Regions from separate parts of the Alteromonas sp. WD8-37 genome, predicted to be linked through region 3. Evidence: predicted binding sites of a transcription regulator. Region 3 holds the regulator's gene; each other region holds the start of a gene.

Region 1 (3,136 bases), 240 kb from region 3:
GATGATGTCATCCAAATCGGCAATTAGCAGGAGAAGTAAACAATGTCTTTTAATATTGCATTAAGTGGCGTATCCGCCGCGCAAAAAGATTTGGATGTCACCTCAAATAACATCGCAAACGTCAATACTGTAGGTTTTAAAGAGTCGCGCGCCGAGTTTGGCGATGTGTATGCCTCATCGCTGCTGGCCGGCAGCAAAACCAAGGTAGGTGACGGGGTCTTGACGCAACAGGTGGCTCAGCAGTTTTCCCAGGGCAGTTTGCAGTTCACCAATACCGCACTGGATATGGCCATTACCGGCAATGGCTTTTTTGCCACGGTACCGGAGATCACCTCGCGGGACTTTTCCTTCACCCGGGCTGGTCAGTTTAAGCTGGATGAAGACAACTTTGTGGTTAACAGTAACGGCGATAATCTGCTGGGCTTTCCGGTCAACGCCGACGGCACCAGTGCGTCGGTGGCATTGAGTACGACCGAACCGGTACGGATCCCAGATTCATCGGGCTCGCCGCAGTCAACCAATGAAGTGGACATTCGGATGAACTTACCCGCAGCGGATAAGGGGCTGCCGGCAGCAGGTTTCGATAAAGATGATCCGTTAACCTATAACGCAGCCACTTCGGTCACTGTTTATGACTCACTCGGCGACAGCCACGTCATGACCTACTATTTTATCAAAGATGAGAATGCGGCGAATGAATGGTTTGTGGCAACTGCAGTCGATGATGAGATGGTGAACCTGACCAATCCTGATGGTTCTACAACCGGCACCAATACGGTCGGAACCGGTGCGGATCAGTTTGCTGCATCAAAACTGATTTTCAGCGCCGGCGGGGATTTTGAAGACATGCAATCACCCGATGGCACCCAAATCAATGATATGACAACCGAAGCATTGGGGCCTAACATTCTGAAAAATGGCTCTGATCCGTCTCAGCAAATTAAGGTGGACTTTAACTTGCGGCGCGGCCAGGCCACTCCGAATGAGCCCACTCAGTTTGCTTCCAGCTTTGAGGTGACCTCTTTAGAGCAGGATGGCTTGCCGGTGGGCCGGCTGACCGGTATTGATATCGGCGCCGATGGCCTGGTGCGGGCAACCTTTTCAAATGGCACCTCAGAGCCGATCGTACGTGTGGCACTGGTGCGCTTTGCCAATGAGCAGGGCCTGACCCAGGACAGTAGCACCCAGTGGAAGGAAAGTATCGAGTCAGGCGAAGCCCTGGCCGGCGAAGCCACTACCGGCACCTTTGGTGAGATCAATTCATCCGCGCTGGAGCAGGCTAACGTAAACCTGACCACCGAGCTGATTGACCTTATCATCGCGCAACGTAACTTCCAGGCCAGCTCTAAGGCACTGGAAGCCAATAATCAGCTCAACCAGACTATCCTGAATATCCGTTAATCCTGGTATTCGCTAATAAAAAGGGCCGCCCAACGCGGCCCTTTTTGATCACATTTCCACCTGCATTAACAAATCATCCGTGTTGGCACTGCCCTTGCAGAGATAGTGTTATCTTTGTGCAATAACGTCAAAAGTCAGTCATGGATAAACTTCTGTATATCGCTGCAAGCGGCGCCAAACAAGACCTGGCGGCGACTGCTGTACGCGCCAACAATCTGGCGAATGCCCAGACCACCGGCTTCAAAGCGCAGCTTGAACAAGCCCGTGCTATGCCGGCCTACGGCGAAGGTTTGCCGACCCGGGTATTTTCGATGACTGAAAGCCCGTCCAACAACTATGAAGGCGGCGCCATGATCCAAACCGGCCGCCAGCTTGATGTGGCGGTGCAAGGCAGTGGCTGGTTTGCCATGCAGGATGCCAACGGCAACGAAGCCATGACCCGTGACGGCAGTTTTCAGCTGGGCCCCGACGGAGTTTTGACGGATATGCACGGCAATATCGCCATGGGCGATAGCGGGCCGATTTATCTGCCGGTGCCGCTGGACAACTTAAACATTGCCTCTGACGGCACTTTATCGGTTCGCCCGGTAGGTGCCCCCGAAACCTTTTCCCAGGAGATTGGCCGGCTCAAACTGGTTAATCCGGATGTTAAAAATATTGAGCGCGGCAGCGATGGCTTGTTTCGCAGCAAAGACGGCAGTGCGCTGGTTGCAGATGCCCAGGTGCAGGTGCGTTCCGGCATGCTGGAAGGCTCTAATGTGAACACCGTAGATGAAATGGTGGAGATGATCAGCCTGCAGCGGCATTACGAAATGCAGGTCAAGATGATGAAAAAAGCCGACGAGCTTTCATCCCGCGGCAACATGCTATTACGAATCTTATAACGAATTCTGGCCGACTGGCAGGCAAGAACCTGGCCGGTCACCACCAAGGAGTACCTTATGCACCCAGCATTATGGATAAGCAAAACCGGCCTTGATGCCGCGCAAACCGATGTTTCTGTGGTTTCTAACAACCTGGCTAACGCCTCTACCGTGGGCTTTAAAAAAGACCGCGCGGTGTTTGAAGATCTGCTGTATCAAAATATCAACCAACCGGGTGGCCGTTCATCCGCCGATACCGAGCGCCCGTCTGGCCTGATGCTGGGCTCGGGCTCAAAAGTGGTGGCCACGCAAAAGACCCACACTCAGGGCAATATGCTGACCACCGAAAACTCACTGGATATGTCGATTCAGGGGCGTGGTTATTTTGAGATTTTGCAGCCCGATGGCACCACCGCGTACACCCGCAATGGTCAGTTTACGTTGAATGATCAGGGCCAGATTGTGACAGCCGGCGCTGGCTTTTTACTGCAGCCTGAAATCACGGTACCGGATGATGCGCAGCAAATTACTATCTCTCAGGATGGTGAAGTGTCTGCTTCGGTGCGTGGCCAGGCGGAGCCACAGGTGTTAGGCCAGATCAATGTGGCTGACTTTATCAACCCCACCGGCTTGCAGCCTACCGGCCAGAACCTGTTTGTAGAAACCGCCTCCAGTGGCGCGCCCATTCAGGGTATTCCGGGTTTGCAGGGCTTAGGCACGGTAGCTCAGGGTACCCTGGAAACCTCTAATGTGAATGTCACCGAAGAGCTGGTTAATCTGATTGAAAGCCAGCGCCTTTACGAGATGAACTCCAAAGTGATTTCATCGGTGGACCAGATGCTTGGTCAGGTTATCCAGCAACTTTAACAGGT
Region 2 (3,136 bases), on a different contig from region 3:
TGTATTGCGCAATAAGCTGAGCTGGGGCAGTAAACTGTATTAATCTGGCCGGCCGGCATCGCCAGCCGGCTTGAACTATTCCTCACAGCAGCCAGTAATCATTGATATGAAAAAAATGATTCTGCTTTTGGTGTGTGCGCTGCTCGTGTCTGGCTGCACGCGTTTAAAATTTGCTACCGCCAATACCACCACGCTCACCTTTGACGGTCAGATCATTGAGGACCAGGCTTACGGCCCGCTTAAACGTCAGTCGCTGGATATGTATGTTCCAGAGTCAGCAAACACTTCACCTGCGCCGGTTGTGATTTTTTTCCATGGCGGGCGCTGGACCTTCGGCTCCAAAGGCCAGTACCAATTTGTCGGCACCAAACTGGCCTCTATGGGCTATGTGGCGGTATTACCCAATACCCGCTTGTATCCAGATGTAAAATTCCCGACTTTTATTGAAGACGCCGCACAGGCTGTTGCCTGGGTGCAAGCCAATATTGACCAATATGGTGGCAATCAGGAAGTATTTATCAGCGGCCATTCCTCCGGCGCGCACATCGGGGCGTTGGTTGTAGCGAATAGAAAGTACCTGCAAGATGCCGGCGGCAACCCTGATAAAATCAGCGGCTTTATTGGCATGTCCGGCCCCTATGATTTTACCCCTAAGGCCGACGACCTGGTTGAGATATTCGGCCCGGAAGACCAGTTTCCTGAAATGGTGGTTTCACACTATATCGATGGCGATGAGCCGCCCTTCGCGCTGATGTACGCGCTTAATGATGATAAAGTGCACCTCAGAAACTTAAAACGACTCAAAGCCCGGATTATGGAAAAAGGCGGTGATGTCGAAACATATTTGTATAAAGACGGCGGCCACGCCGGAACGGTGGCGGCGCTCAGCTGGGCCAACCCCGATGAATTGCCGGTGGCGGAGGATATGCAGAAATTTATTGAGCGACATCGTCGTCAGACGCCTGCTGAAGACTAACCAAATTTGGTCGGCCCCCGCTTTATTTCCGACATTATCCCAGTCACTGTGGCGCAAGTCATACTCTCCCACTACAAACACCAACATTGCGGCGCAAGCCGTAATTTCCTGGGAGATCGCTGGTGCGTGAAAAGAAAAAGGCAGTAGCCGGCGTTGTTAGCAAACCAGGGAGATCCCGACTTTTGCGGGACGACTAAAATTCCGGTCATTGCGGCGCAGGCCGCAATCTCCCTGGACATCTGAAGGTGAACTGAAAAAAAGTAGCCAGCTTTGTCTGCAAGCCAGGGAGCTCCCGACTTTTGTCGGGATGACTAAAGTTCCGGTCATTGCGGCGCAGGCCGCAATCTCCTTGGACATCTCTGGTGGATGAATCGAAAAAGGATGTAACAGGCATTGTCAGTAAGCCAGGGAGATCCCGACTTCCGTCGGGATGACTAAAGTTCCGCTCATTGCGACGCAGGCTGCAATCTCCTTGGACAACTCTGGTGCGTGCAACGAAAAAGGCAGTAGCCGGCGTTGTTAGCAAACCAGGGAGATCCCGACTTCCGTCGGAATGACGGTGAAAAAATCCGCGGGATGACGGGTAAAACAGCGGCGCAGTGCCCTACGACAATAGCTTTCGACCCATACCAACATCATTTTCGCTATAACTTTTCAACAAAAAGATCAGTTAGGGTTTAAAACTCTGTCTGATTTTTTAACAAAGCCGATTGATCTTTTTTCAGAATATTACCTAAGCGCTTGTTGTTTAATATTTAATCAATATTGGCATACAAATGGCTTACAGAGAAAGTGCATAGCAAGAAAGTATTAGCCAACAGCAGTAGCCGTCATCAAGTTAGGAAGTAGGACGATGAAAAAATTAACCGCAGCAGTTTTCAGCACTATGTTACTCACCACTCCATTTGCCACCCACGCTAATCTGATAGTGAATGGTAGCTTTGAAACACCAGATGTAGCGTCTCCGGGCTGGTCTTCATTCGCTCCCGCCGCTGTTCCAGGTTGGGGGGCAGCCACGCGAGTTGAGATTTGGGATGATTTATTTGGTTTTGAATCCTATGAAGGCGACCAGCATGCCGAACTGAATTCCACCGGCACAGGGCCTTATACCTTATTCCAGTCATTTTCTACCGAAGCTGGTCAAGCGTACTCTTTTGACTTTGCTTATGCGGCCCGCGAAAATGACCGTGAAAGTTTCCGGGTAGATATCACTGATGATGACACCGACGCAGTTTTGTTCACCCGGCTATTTGATGATCACACACGTCGCGTATGGCGCACTTACAACACCATGTTTGCAGCGGCATCAGCAAGCACTACAGTGACTTTTACCTCGGTGACTCCCACAACCACATTGGGCAATCTAATTGACGACGTTCGGGTGGCAGTGCCAGAACCAGGCACACTGGGTGTGTTTTCACTGGCCCTGGCCGGGCTGGCAGCACGGCGCTTTAAAAAAGCCTGATAGTAATAACCAGGCAATAAGAAACCGGGCAGATGCCCGGTTTTTTGTTATGCCGTAGTGGCGGCCCGATTGCGCTGACGCGCATGTTCAGGCTTGCGGTTTTGCTGGCCAGGCCGTGCACGACGGCGCTGGTTATTGTTCCCACCATTATTGCCACCTGCTGAACTTGCCTGAGAAGCTTTTGGCTTCTTTGGTTTGTTCGGCTTTTTGGGTGCCGACAAGGTGGTTGGCGCCAGAGACAGCTCGGGCTCAAAACCAGACAGTGGTTGCCGCGGGATCAGCATCTGAATAAGAGTTTCGATATCTTTTAATTGCTGTAGTTCATCTGCGCTTACCAGCGACCAGGCCTGGCCTTGTTCGCCAGCCCGGCCGGTACGGCCAATGCGGTGAACATAATCCGCAGCGGTGTTGGGCAAATCAACATTGATGACTACCGGTAATTTTGCAATGTCGATACCACGAGCAGCAATATCGGTGGCCACCAGCACTTTGATGCCGCCATCTTTAAACTCAGCCAGCGCTTTGGTGCGCGCGCCCTGACTTTTATTGCCATGGATTGCTGCACTGGGAATACCGGCAGCATCCAGCTTTTTCGACAAACGATTAGCTCCGTGCTTAGTGCGTGTAAACGCCAGCACCTGTTGCCATTTATTCTGCTTTATCAACGAAATAAGTGCAGCCGGTTTGCGATTGCG
Region 3 (3,136 bases):
TCACCAGCCGATGCACGAACGCGCTCGCAAGGGTATTGGGTATCTGCCGCAGGAAGCGTCGATTTTTCGCAAACTGACCGTGCTTGAAAATATCATGGCCATTTTGGAAACCCGTAAAGATTTGTCGGCCGACAAACGTGAAGAAGAAGCCGATGCGCTACTTGATGAATTCAATATCAACCATATACGTAATAGTACAGGGATGAGTTTGTCAGGCGGGGAGCGACGCCGGGTAGAGATTGCCCGCGCGCTGGCCGCCGACCCACAGTTTATCTTACTGGATGAACCCTTTGCCGGTGTTGACCCTATATCAGTAAACGACATTAAAAAAATTATTCAGCATTTGCGTGACCGCGGTATCGGTATTTTGATCACTGATCATAATGTGCGCGAAACCCTCGATGTCTGTGAAGAAGCGTATATCGTTAGTCATGGTGAGCTAATTGCCCAGGGCAGTGCTGAACAAGTATTAAGCAACCAGAAAGTACGGGATGTATACCTGGGTGAACAATTCAGGCTATAGTTTAAGCAAACACTGTTGTTAGCCGCATCTGTCACCTTTTTTGTAAACGCGTACCAGAATTTTAAATAAGACGTAGATGAAACCATCTTTACAGCTAAAATTTAGTCAACAGTTAACCATGACGCCGCAATTGCAGCAGGCTATCAAGTTGTTGCAACTGTCGACGTTGGATCTGCAACAGGAAATTCAGGAAGCGCTTGATTCCAATCCGTTACTGGAAGTGGATGAGTCTGGCGATAACGAGGTCAGCGAAAAGAATAACCTCGATAGCGACAGTGACGGGGCCGATGCCACCGCCAGTACGTCAGACAATTTAGACTCTGGCGAAGCGCTGGAAAAAAACGATTTACCTGATGAGTTGCCCATCGACAGCACCTGGGACGAATACTATTCGGCCTCGTCGGCGCCTGCGCCCGGCCCCAGTAATGATGAAGACCAAGTGTTTCAGGGCGAAACCACCGAAAATATTCAGGACCACCTGCTGTGGCAGATGCGTCTGACCCATTTTTCAGACACCGACCGGGCGATTGCCACCGCTATCATCGACTCCATTGACGAGTCGGGTTACCTGACCGTGACTGTTGACGACATTCTACAAAGCGTCAACGATGAAGACATGGAAGAGCTGGTGGAAGCCGATGAGGTGGAATGTGTGCTTAAACGCATTCAGATGTTTGACCCCATTGGCTCTGGCTCACGTACGCCGCAGGAATGTCTGCTGGTGCAATTAAAGCAGTTTGCTCCAGACACCCCATGGGTAGCCGAAGCCACCATGCTACTGCAGGAATATTCGGATTTATTAGGCAGCAAAGATTACCGTACCCTGATGCGCAAGACCCGTTTGAAAGAAGACCAGTTGCGTGAAGCCATGCGGTTGCTGCAAACCCTAAATCCACGCCCGGGTAGCGCGCTGGTGACCAAAGAGCCTGAATATGTCATTCCCGATGTGTCAGTAAGCAAAAAAAATGGGCGCTGGAATGTGGAACTAAACCCGGACAGCCTGCCCAAATTAAGTGTAAATCAGCAATATGCCGCAATGAGCCGGCGCGCGCGTAATAGCAGCGACTCGCAGTTTATTCGTTCGCATATGCAGGAAGCCAAGTGGTTTATCAAAAGCTTAGAATCGCGCAATGAAACCCTTTTGAAAGTGGCCAATTGTATTGTGCAGCAGCAGATGGCGTTTTTTGAGCACGGCCCGGAAATGATGAAGCCAATGGTGCTTAATGATGTGGCCGAGATGGTCGATATGCACGAGTCCACCATTTCACGTGTTACCACGCAAAAATACATGCACACGCCGCGCGGTATTTTTGAGCTGAAGTACTTTTTCTCCAGCCATGTAGCTACAGAATCCGGCGGGGAATGTTCTTCCACTGCGATTCGTGCTTTAATCAAAAAACTGGTGGCCGCTGAGACCCCCAGCAAACCGTTAAGCGACAGCAAAATTGCGACATTGTTGGCCGAGCAAGGCATTAAAGTTGCCCGGCGGACAATTGCAAAATACCGGGAGTCGTTATCGATTCCCCCGTCTAACCAACGCAAGAGCCTTATCTAGCAGTAAAGGCGAGCTTCACAATAAGGAAGACGAAATATGCAAATAAACCTTACTGGTCATCATGTTGAGATCACTGATTCTTTGCGTAACTATGTCGATTCAAAATTTAGTAAGCTGGAACGCCATTTTGACCACATTTCTAATGTGCATGTCATTTTGAATGTTGAAAAATTGACACAAAAAGCTGAAGCTACGGTTCATTTAAGCGGTGCAGAGGTATTTGCATCGTCCGAGAATACGGATATGTATGCCGCCATTGACAGTATGATTGATAAGCTCGACCGCCAGGTTATCAAGCATAAGGAAAAACTGAAAAAACACTAATGTCTGGTATGGATATTCAAACCCTTGTCAGCCTGGACCGCACAAAATGTGCGGTCCAGTGCAATAGTAAGAAACGGATTCTGGAGATCATCAGCGACATCGCTGCCCAGAACAATCCTGAGATCGAGCAAGGTACTGTGCTCTCCAGTTTGCTCAACCGTGAGCGCATGGGTAGCACCGGCATCGGTAATGGTATTGCCCTGCCCCACGGCCGCCTGCCAGGCTTAGACCGCGTTATCGCCATTGTGGTAACCAGTGAGCCAGCCATCGACTTTGATGCCATCGACAATAAGCCGGTGGATATCTTTTTTACCCTGCTGGTTCCTGAAGAACAAACCGAAGGACATCTGCAAACGCTGGCCATGGTGGCCGGTAAACTAAATGATAAAGAAACCGTAAAAGCCATTCGCCGCGCTGCCACCAGTGATGATATAGTCACAGCACTACAATAAATCACAGCATCCTAGTTGCATACGGCAGGGAGACACGCGTTGAAACTTATCATCATCAGTGGCCGTTCTGGTTCAGGTAAATCGGTGGCGCTGCGGGCGCTGGAAGATTTAGGCTATTACTGTGTCGATAATATCCCGGTCAATTTATTGCCTGCGCTGACCCATTCGGTGTCTGAAGAATATGATCAGGTCGCGGTCAGCATTGATGTGCGTAACCTGCCCAAAGATCCCAATGAACTGGTGGAAATCCTCGATTATTTGCCCGAATCCTGGGGCATGACC
Region 4 (3,136 bases), on a different contig from region 3:
TAACCTTACCAGATATGCATTCTATCGATGTGTATAAGCTGCTTAAAGCACAATGGGGCGAGGCATTGCCGGTGCTATTTATGCGTGCCAGCACCGAACAGGATATTCATTTAACCCTCACTGCTCATGATGCCCTGTTGCCGGATGTGGCCGACACCAAACAGCTGGTGGCCTTGTGCCAGAGCCTGGCCGCCTGCGCGGCTGCGAGTACTGCCCAGAGCCTGACAGGTTAGTTGTCAGGTAAAATTTTCTCGTCGGTTTGTGGTGCCGAAGACGATTCACAGTGCACAGCTTCGCGGCTTAAGTGCAAGGTGATCATCAACGGGAAATGGTCTGAGCCATAACCTGGCAGGCGCTTAATATCTACCAAATCAAAATGGTCGGTGTGAAAAACATGGTCCAGCGGCCAGCGCACCAGTTTGTGCTGGGCATGAAAGGTATTAAAAAAGCCGCGGCCACACCGTGGATCACGCGCCCCGCTGAATTTTTTAAATTTGCGGGTGGTAGGGGACCAGGCCACGTCATTAAGGTCGCCGGCCACAATGATAGGAACGTTTTGCTCGGCAATTTCCTGACCGACTAAAGTTAGCTCTTCATCGCGTGGCCCGGCGGTTTCATTTTCTGTGGGGCTGGGCGGTTTGGGATGCAACATGTATAACCGAATTGTTTCGCCATCCAGCTCAAGTTCAATGATTATCGACGGCACATCGTCTTCTACCAAATAACGCAGCTCTTGCTGTTTAAACGGTTTTTTACTGTACAGATGCATGCCATACAGGTTTTCCAGCGCACATGGAACGCGGTACGGGTAGGCATCGTGTAACGGCTCTAGTGCATGCTCCCAGTCTTTATTGCTTTCCAGGGTAACCACAATATCCGGCTGGTGTGTCTCGACAAGATCTATCAAGCCTTGATAATTGGTGTTGTGCATATACACATTGGTGTTGAGAATGCTGATACTGCGCGCATCCGAAGGCTTATCAATACGGCTGACTTCCTTGCCGCCAAGCAGGGTGTAGGGAAAAATCCAAAAAGCCTGGTAGACCATACAGGCTGTCAATAAGCCAATAAACATTATGGTCGGTGTACTTATACCAGTCAGATATATTAATCCGGCCCATCCGGCCAGGGCGAGCAACATGAGGACAATAATCTGAACCCGGGGAAATTCCCATACGCGAATCAACCAGTGTTTGCCGGGTAGGTGCGGGGCAACTGTGGTAAATACTAAAAATATGCTGAAAGCGGCCAAAGCCTCAAACATAGGTACAATCCTTCTTTACAACGGCAAATAAGAAGATTACAGAAGCGTAATTTTCAGTGGGTGTAACAATTCTACGCGGCCCCCCGCGTTAAGTTCAGAAACTGTCCTGATGAAAAGCAAACGCCAGGAAGATTGTTTTAAGAGGAAAATTTTTCCTGTCGAAACCGGTAAAGCTTGCACGTTTGCAGCATAGGGCTGGCAAGCTAAAAATCTTGCGGCTGCTTTCAAGCACTTAGCTAACTTGTTAGAAGTACGTGTTGGCATGAACTTCGCTAGAATACCTTGTCTTTAAAAAGGAGATGTAGCTATGAAACGTACAATACTTTCTTTACTGGTAGCAGGTACATTAAGTACAGGTGCTGTTGCTGCAGATATGAATAACCAGAACGATTGGGAAAAAGGTGCTAAGGATGCCTGGATCGATGGCAAAGCAGAAGCGACCTTGCTGTTTAACGGTAACCTTAACTCATTTGATATTAATACCGATGTTAAAGATGGCAAAGTCATCCTGACCGGCAAAGTGGACACCTCGGTTGATAAAAAGCTGGCAGAAGAGCTGGTGGAAAATATCGATGGTGTGATGTCTGTGGAAAATAATCTGACGGTCATGGAAGAGCAGGGCGATATGATGGCCTCATCTGATGGCGATACCGACAGCGAAATGGCCGACAGTGAAGTGGAAAACGAAATGGAGTCCGCTGCCGAATCGACCTCCAGTGAATTGGTGGATGCAAAAATTGCCACGGTCATTAAAACCCGTCTGTTAATGGACTCAGATATCTCCGGTTTTGATATTGATGTGGATGTGGAACAGGGCAATGTGACACTGACCGGTGAAGTAAAATCAGATGCCGAGCGCGACCTGGCGGTCGAAATTGCGCAAAATGCCTCAGATGTGAAAAATGTAGAGAACAATCTGCATGTGAAAAGCAAAGTGGCCATGAATGATCCCCAGTAATGGCTGGTGGTTCAACCAATTAAAGCGCCCACCCGGGCGCTTTTTTTATCTGCGCAGATCAGTGCGATGAAGATGTTATGTAAAAATTTCCCGACCATGGGAAGACTTATGCATATGGGTCTTCGGTCTAATTTTAAAATTCCCTACAACTTTTTCTGTAGCCGTTGATTTTACTGGCTTATGAGCAGTTTTTGTCGTTTTGTAAACTTGGCGTAATGTTTGAATGGTTACCATTAAAGGAAGATAAGTATGAGCACTTATCTAACGTACACACTTTGTAATGAAGGACGGGTAATATGAAATTCCTAAAGCCAAAGCGTCAACCTCAACCAGCCAATCGCTTTCAAAAATACCTGCAAAGTCAGCCGGTTTTCAACTGGTTCGAACGTTACGAAAAAGCCGATGTGTCTGGCGCTGCCGGCAATCTGCAAAGTACCGAAACGTCTACAAACTGGATCGCCAAACGAGTTGGCGAATAAGCACAAATTATAGCAACGCGGCGCCCGCCGCGTTGCTCACAGGATGTATCCATGCACTATTATTTATTCAATCGACACATAATCAATTCAGTCATTTGTGCGCTGATGTTCGTCATCATTTAATTACATTTTCAGTAATGACTGGCAGATTTCTCTCCCGGACGATCGAATTTCCCGAAACTGCGTAATTAATTTCATAATCTCAATCACTTGGCAGTACAGCCAGGTTGGTGTGGTTCGTGGCAGAACCGGTGGTAGGGTGAAGTGACCCACTTTCAAAAAGGGCCTGGCATAGTGAATTCTTCTCGTTGGTTATACAGTTTTTGGTTTGTTATTGTGTTGTTGGCAGGCTGCAGCAGCACCGCCGACCAACCCCCGCAAGCCGCTGCAGTGCAAACAAGCCAGGCAGAGTCCGGTAAGCAGGCGGTGTCTGAG

The links. The regulator sigma-54, encoded in region 3, starts transcription at its own class of promoters, with help from an activator protein. The targets are predictions, from matches to a motif close to GTTGGCACGNNNNTNGNNT.
Region 1: the regulator sigma-54 is predicted to act here: its motif matches at 1,483-1,501, upstream of ACTUJZ_RS07520 (flagellar basal body rod protein FlgF).
Region 2: the regulator sigma-54 is predicted to act here: its motif matches at 1,741-1,759, upstream of ACTUJZ_RS00470 (DUF642 domain-containing protein).
Region 4: the regulator sigma-54 is predicted to act here: its motif matches at 1,521-1,539, upstream of ACTUJZ_RS04700 (BON domain-containing protein).

What each region holds. Positions count from the first base shown of each region.
Region 1 covers NZ_JBUZOV010000002.1:463,628-466,763, forward strand. Annotated here, with positions in the region: gene ACTUJZ_RS07510 (flagellar hook assembly protein FlgD) at 1-27, shown strand, start outside; gene flgE (flagellar hook protein FlgE) at 43-1,401, shown strand; gene ACTUJZ_RS07520 (flagellar basal body rod protein FlgF) at 1,542-2,285, shown strand; gene flgG (flagellar basal-body rod protein FlgG) at 2,343-3,131, shown strand.
Region 2 covers NZ_JBUZOV010000001.1:102,853-105,988, reverse strand. Annotated here, with positions in the region: gene nadK (NAD(+) kinase) at 1-43, shown strand, start outside; gene ACTUJZ_RS00475 (alpha/beta hydrolase) at 107-976, shown strand; gene ACTUJZ_RS00470 (DUF642 domain-containing protein) at 1,830-2,441, shown strand; gene ACTUJZ_RS00465 (DEAD/DEAH box helicase) at 2,489-3,136, opposite strand, start outside.
Region 3 covers NZ_JBUZOV010000002.1:227,064-230,199, reverse strand. Annotated here, with positions in the region: gene lptB (LPS export ABC transporter ATP-binding protein) at 1-523, shown strand, start outside; gene ACTUJZ_RS06455 (RNA polymerase factor sigma-54) at 600-2,078, shown strand; gene hpf (ribosome hibernation promoting factor) at 2,115-2,402, shown strand; gene ptsN (PTS IIA-like nitrogen regulatory protein PtsN) at 2,411-2,854, shown strand; gene rapZ (RNase adapter RapZ) at 2,894-3,136, shown strand, end outside.
Region 4 covers NZ_JBUZOV010000001.1:1,057,735-1,060,870, reverse strand. Annotated here, with positions in the region: gene ACTUJZ_RS04710 (response regulator transcription factor) at 1-233, shown strand, start outside; gene ACTUJZ_RS04705 (endonuclease/exonuclease/phosphatase family protein) at 230-1,048, opposite strand; gene ACTUJZ_RS04700 (BON domain-containing protein) at 1,572-2,222, shown strand; gene ACTUJZ_RS04695 (hypothetical protein) at 2,519-2,701, shown strand; gene ACTUJZ_RS04690 (MlaA family lipoprotein) at 2,996-3,136, shown strand, end outside.